2 regions of the Brevundimonas sp. KH_058 genome follow, and region 2 is predicted to be linked to the other one. Evidence: riboswitches for the same ligand, from Rfam matches in the RefSeq annotation. Region 2 holds a riboswitch; the other holds the start of a gene.
What was found. Region 2 has a riboswitch for glycine ahead of gcvT (glycine cleavage system aminomethyltransferase GcvT). Riboswitches for the same ligand answer to the same signal wherever they lie in the genome.
Positions count from the first base shown of each region.

Region 1: linked by a shared signal. The riboswitch ahead of AC3ISA_RS02925 (TonB-dependent receptor domain-containing protein) and the one ahead of gcvT (glycine cleavage system aminomethyltransferase GcvT) in region 2 are both predicted to bind glycine.

Region 1 is NZ_CM174469.1:626,896-630,245, forward strand. Features, by position in the region: gene AC3ISA_RS02925 (TonB-dependent receptor domain-containing protein) at 1-1,567, opposite strand, end outside; glycine riboswitch at 1,742-1,829, opposite strand; gene AC3ISA_RS02930 (ABC transporter substrate-binding protein) at 2,037-3,140, opposite strand; gene AC3ISA_RS02935 (response regulator transcription factor) at 3,197-3,350, shown strand, end outside.
Region 2 is NZ_CM174469.1:2,339,274-2,342,623, forward strand. Features, by position in the region: gene gcvPA (aminomethyl-transferring glycine dehydrogenase subunit GcvPA) at 1-255, opposite strand, end outside; gene gcvH (glycine cleavage system protein GcvH) at 398-763, opposite strand; gene gcvT (glycine cleavage system aminomethyltransferase GcvT) at 774-1,889, opposite strand; glycine riboswitch at 1,945-2,030, opposite strand; glycine riboswitch at 2,035-2,132, opposite strand; gene AC3ISA_RS11400 (alpha/beta hydrolase) at 2,238-3,275, shown strand.

The sequences.
Region 1 (3,350 bases), 1.7 Mb from region 2:
CCTTGCGGGCCTCCAGACCGACGGCGATCGAGACATCGCCCGCCGGCAGGCTGAAGGGCTCGCCGCGCAGGCTGACGCCGGCGACGTCCAGCTTGGTGGTCGTGCGCTGCTGGGGCGTGCCGGTGACGTAGTCGATGGCTTCCTGAGACGGCGCGCCCAGGCCGAACAGGTTGATGGGCACGCAGCCGGAGTTGGCGTTGGTCAGGGTCACGCGGCAGACGGGCTGATTGGTGACGGGGCTGATGACCGAGTCGACCGCCTGGGCGTAGTTGGTGGTCAGCAGGAAGCCGGGCGTGTCGATATTGTTCTCGTATTCGCCATGGCTGTAGTAGGCGCCCCACCGCCAGCTGTCGCCGAACTCGCCGTCCAGGGCGATGGTCGCCTGGGTCGTGACCCGTTCGAAGTCGATGGTCGAATAGGACAGGTCGGAGTTGAAGCGACCCATGGTGAACGAGGTCTGGCCCGCCGCCGCCATCTGCTGCTTGATCGCCGTGGACAGGAAGGCGTTGTCGTTCTTGATCGTCAGATTGCCGCGATTGTGATCGCCGAACCAGATGTAGTTGTTCCACATCCGCGAGTGACGAACGTCGGCCGTCAAGCGGAGCTTGTCGGAAAGCTCGTAGGTGGCGCTGGCCAGACCGGTGTAGCGACGCTGGGGCGTGACCAGGGGGCTGAGGTCGTCGTTCGACGGTCCCTCGCCGCCGACCGTATTCGTGCCGACCACCGTGCCATAGTTGAAGGGACGCAGCGTGCCGTCAGGGTTGAACACCTTGCCAGCGTTCACGCCGGACATGATCAGACCGCCGTACGCCGCGTTCGAGAAGCCGACGTTGGGAACGGTGACGAACCCGCCGGCGCCGTTCGAGACTTGGGCCCAGCGACCGATGGCCGGGCGCGAGGTCTTAGGCACCACGCCGTCATTGTCCAGATATTCACCGCCGATGACGAAATGACCGCGTCCGTCGGCAAACGGCGTGCCCCATGCGGCTTCGAAACGCTGCTGTTCGGCGTCGTCGAAGGACGAGATGCCGTATTCGGCGCCCAGCTTGCCGCCCGTGAAGAAGCGGTCGATGCCGATGTTGACCACGCCGGCGACAGCGCCCGAACCCCAGGCGGCGGATGCGCCGCCGGTGACGACGTCAACGCTCTTCACCAGAACGGACGGAATGCTGTTCAGGTCGTTCTCGCTCGCCGCCCGGCGCCCGTCGATCAGGACCAGCGTGCGGTTGATCCCCAGGCCGCGCAGATCGACCGGCGCATTGCCCGCGCCGGTGTTGGTGCCGGTCGTCTGGGGCGAGCTGCTGGCCTTGAACTGGGGCATGTCGTTCAGCGCGGCGGCGATGTTCTGGCGCGCGCCGACCGAAAGATCCTCGGCCGTCAGATGGATGGTGGGCGTGGGCGCCTGGAAGCCGGCCCGGTCGATCCGGGACGCGGTGACGACGATGTCGTCCACCGAGGCGGCGGCCTCTTGAGCGGTTTGGGCGTCCTGTGCGTGAGCGATGCCGGCGCACGAAAGCAGAGCGATGGCGCTGCAGCAGGTGGTCAGATGGCGGTTGAGACGAGACAAGGCGATGGTCCTCATAAAGATGACGCCCCTCCCCAGGGGTGTCTGACGCGAGCGACGCTCTGCGGCGTCGTTTCGCCCCCGCTGTCATCAGGCCTGAGAGCTTCGGGGCCTTGCGACCCGTTTCTCCTTCGGCGAGGCCGGATCCCCCGGACCCGTCCTTCTCTCCAGCGTTCCTTCAGCAAGACGGTCCGTTTGCCTGAGCGTTTCCGGGGCGGTTGCGCCTTCGGCGTCGGCCGGAGCCGATCTCTCCCGCCTTGCTGAAGCTGAGTAAGATCGACCCCCGCCTCGGTGTCAAATAGGTGAAAACCGCAATTTTATTGCAGCATGAAGCGCTCCCTTCGCATTTCATTGCTCTTCAGGATCAAGTGGGGTCACTTACGGCTACTCTCCATAGGCACCTCGTACGGCAGTGACGGCGGCGTGACAGAAAGGCGGGTTTCGGACTTTGTGGACTTATCCACAGGAACGCTCAGGGCGCGGCAGGATCCGAGGGCGCCCTGACGCCTAGACGCATCGCGGCGTCCCACCGCGTCAGCAGGGTCGCACGCCGCGCCTGATCCAGATTGGCCAGCAAGGCCGGCCCGACCCGAATGGGCCGAACGCCGGGCGACGCGGGTCGCAACGGCGCATCGACATCGTCGCGCACCGGCCGAACCCCCAATGCGCCGATCACCCGTTGTCCTTCGCGCGACAGCAGAAAGTCCAGAAACAGTCGCGCCGCGTTCGGGTGCGCGGCGTTGCGAGGAATTAAGGCCACTCGCGACACAGACAGATGATAATCGTCGGGCGTGATCAGCCCGATCTGAGGAACACGCTCGGCCCAGGACGCACCGTAGGATTGGTTCATATTATAGGCGAACACCATCCGCCCATCGGCGATCTGGCCCATCATCCTCTGCCCCGAGGTGTCCAGTCGCGGACGCTGCGCGCCCAGCGCCTCCATCAATGGCCAGGCGTCGGGATAGATCTGCACGTCCGCAGACAACTGCATCAGGGCCACACCGCTGCGTTCGGCGTCGTAGAGGGTGACGCGACCGCCGAAGAGATCCGGGCGAGCCTTCAGCAACCGAAGCAGATCCGCGTGATTGCGCGGCACCGCATCACCCGCAAGCTGGCCTCGGTTATAGGCGAACACGATCGGCTCGGCGGTCAGCCCATACCCCTGATCGCGCCACACCGACCCGTCGGGCATCGCTGCACGATGCGGTGACTTATAGGCCTGGGCATAGCCGTCGTTGATCAGCTTGACCTGCACGTCCATGGCCGTGCTCCAGACCAGGTCCGGCCCATCCTGCCCTGCGTCCGCAAGCGTCCGAACCTGTTCGGCGATCCGCGTCGAGTTTATGTCTTCCAGATGCACGCTGATCCCGGGCCAGCGACGACGAAAGGCCTCCAGCACCGGCCCCATCAGGCTGGTGTTCGTCAGGATGTGCAGCGCCCCTTCACGGCGCGCCAGCCAGCGCACGCGCCGCGCCGTGCCCGCCCCCTCCGGCTCCGACGAACAGCCGGCGGCGCCCAATCCCGCCAGGCCTCCCGCCAGACCCATCAGCAGATGTCGTCGATCCGTCTTCACCGCTCCGGCTTTCTGGTTATGGTGTCGCGCATGATCCGTCGCCCCGTTCCGTCGCCATGAGAATACTCGTCGTCGAAGATGACAAGGCGCTGCGGCATTCGCTCGAAGCCAGTCTTCACGAGGCGGGGTTCGAGGCAAGCTGTATCGACAGCGGCGAACAGGCCTTGCAGCTCGAAAGCGCCGAGATCTTCGACGCCGCCATCCTGGACA
Region 2 (3,350 bases):
CACCGTCGCCGGGACGTGGTGCTTGTAGGCCCCTGCGCCGCAGAAGAAGGGCACCGCGCCGGCCGTGGCGTTCTTGGCGGCCATGGCGGACAGGGCGCGCTCGACCTCCATCTCGCCGGCCACGCGGGGCAGGTCCACAGGGCCGTCCAGCCGCGCCGATTGCGGCACGTCCACGAACAGGTCGTCGATGGATTTCGCGCCGATGGCGGCGAGCATCGCCGTGCGGTCGTCGGGCGTCAGGGGGAGATAACGCATTTTCTAATCCGCTCATCCCCGCGAAAGCGGGGACCTAGTGCTTTGGGCGACCGATGTGGCCGGTGATGTTTCCGCTCATCCCAGCACTGTTCTCGCGAAAGAACTGGGTCCCCGCTTTCGCGGGGATGAGCGGAAGTGGAAATCAGAGGGTGGCGAGAAAGGCGTCGTAGGCGGCCTGGTCCATCAGGGCGTCCAGTTGCGAGGCGTCCGAGACCTTGATCTTGGCGAACCAACCGTCGGCTTCGGCGGCCGAGTTGACGGTTTCCGGGGCGGTCGACAGGGCGTCGTTGGCCTCGACAACTTCGCCCGAGACGGGGGCGTAGACGTCGGAGGCGGCCTTGACGCTCTCGACCACGGCGAAGCTGTCGCCCTTCGAGACGGTCTTGCCGACCTCAGGCACCTCGACGAATACCACGTCGCCCAGGGCGTCGGCGGCGTGTTTGGAGATGCCGACGGTGGCGATGTCGCCGTCCAGGCTGACCCACTCGTGATCCTTGGTGAACTTCATGATCTGATCCTCAGACGGTCTTGGGTTTGCGGTAATACCGTTGCGCCACGAAGGGCATGGCGACGACTTCGGCGGCGGCGGTCTTGCCGCGCACGATGACCTTCAGGTCGGCGCCCAGCTCGGAAAAAGTGGGAGGCACGAAGCCCATGGCGATGTTCTGGCCCAAGGTGGGGGAGGGGCCGCCCGAGGTGACCTTGCCGATAACGTTGCCATCGGCGTCGGCGATCTCGGCGCCTTCGCGGGCGGGGGCGCCTTCCTTGACGATCAGGCCGATGCGCACGCGCGAGGGACCGTCGCCCAGTTCCTTCAGGATGCGGTCGGCGCCGTTGAAGTCGGCGCGCTCCTTGCGCGACTTGGACAGGGCGAAGGTCAGGGCGCCTTCCACCGGGCTGGTCGTCGGGTCGATGTCGTGGCCGTGCAGCGGCAGGCCGGCTTCCAGACGCAAGCTGTCGCGGGCGCCCAGGCCGATCGGCTTGACGCGGGCGTCTTCCAGGATCGTGTTCCAAACGCGCTCGGCCTGGTCCGCCGGGACCGAAATCTCATAGCCGTCCTCGCCGGTGTAGCCGGATCGCGAGACATAGCAGTCGGCGCCGAACAGCATCAGGCGGGCGCATTCCATGAAGCCCATTTCGGCCAGGATCGGTTCGTGCGCCGCCATGACCTCGGCGGCTTCCGGCCCCTGGATGGCGATCAGGGCGCGGTCCAGAACCGTCAGCTTGGCGTCGCCTTCCAGATTCGCGTCCCAGAAGGCGAAGTCCTCGTCCTTGTTGCCGGCGTTGACGACGACGAACAGGCCGTCGTGATCGGGGCGGCCGGCCATCAGGTCGTCGATGATGCCGCCGTCCTTGTTCAGCAGCAGCGAATATTTCTGTTTGCCGGCCTTCAGGATCGCATAGTCGCCGGGCACGAAACGCTCGAACTGGGCAGTCGCATCCTCGCCGGTGATCTTGCACTGGCCCATGTGCGACACGTCGAACAGGCCGGCGTGTTCGCGGGTCCAGCGGTGCTCGGCCAGGACGCCTTCATATTGAACCGGCATGTCATAGCCGCCGAAGCCCACCATGCGGGCCCCCAGCGCGCGGTGCGCGGCGTTCAGAGCGGTCGTCTTCAGGGTCTGGTCAGTCATGGTTCAGGCTTTCACGGTCGCGTGTTGTGGCGGAGCTCCGCCGTCCTCGCGCCCCCGCTGTCCTGAAGCCTGAGAGATTCCGGCGACCAAATCATGTCGCCTTGCTCCGTCGGCGCGCCCATCGAGAGCGACTTTCCAGCGTCCGTATGCTGTCGCGGTCCGTTTGCCTGAGCGTTTCCGGGGCGGTTGCGCCTTCGGCGTCGAGGCCTGTTTCCAGACTCCGAACTCTCCCGCGAGAGCGCTCGACCTAAGGCATCGACTCTGGCCCCAAGTCAAGCGGTCGGGGAACAAGGATGCGTGGGGCGGGTTGTCGTGAGGAGCCCCCACTCGAAACCCAGGAATCCAAAAATGTCGATTATAGACAAGCTGTTCGGCGACAACGACAAGCCGCGTGACACCCCCGCCAAGGCCGACGGCCCCATGCAGAAGGTGCTGGACGAACTGGCGTCTCTAGGCGGCAAGCCGATCGAGACCTTGTCGCCGGCCGAGGCCCGCCAGCAACCGACCCCGACCGACGCGGTGAAATCCCTGCTGCGCAAGGACGGCAAGGACCCCAGCGACGATCTGGGCGTCAAGACGACCGACATCACCATCCCCGGCGCCGCCGGCCCTATCCAGGCCCGCATCTACAAGCCGCACGACCATTCCGAGGACAAGCTGCATCCGGTCGTGGTCTATTTCCACGGCGGCGGCTTCGTGATCGCCGATCTGGACGTCTATGACGGCGGCCCGCGCGGCGTGTCCAAGATGGCCGACGTGATCGTGGTCTCGGTCCATTATCGTCAGGCCCCGGAACACCATTTCCCGGCCGCCCACGACGACGCCCTGGCCGCCTATCGCTGGGTGCTGGACAACGCCCAGAGCTTCCACGGCGACCCGCAGAAGGTGGCGGTGATGGGCGAGAGCGCCGGCGGTAACCTGGCCATCGGCGTGTCGATGATGGCGCGCGATGCTGGCGTGACCCTGCCGGTGCATCAGGTGCTGGTCTATCCGGTCGCCGGCGTGGACATGGACAATGAGTCCTACGTCGAGAACGCCGACGCCAAGCCGCTGAACAAGCCGATGATGAAGTGGTTCGTGAAGCACATCTTCGCCAACGAGGCCGACGCCCAGGATCCGCGCATCAACATCGTCGAAAAGGCGAACCTGGCCGGCCTGCCGTCCTCGACCGTGATCTGCGCCGAGATCGACCCCCTGCGCACCGAAGGCGAACTGCTGGCCGAAAAGCTGGAGCAGGCCGGCGTCGACGTGCGCCACAAGACCTTCCACGGTTCGACGCACGAGTTCTTCGGCATGGCGACGGTCGTGCCGGACGCGGCGGCGGCCCAGACCTTCGCCGCACATGAGCTGAAGCGGGCGTTCGGCACGGCGATTCTGCCGATCTGACGTCCCTTCTCCCGTTGGGAGAAGGTGGCCCGAAGGGCCGGATGAGGGTCGGATCGTGGGCCAGTTCGCACCGTC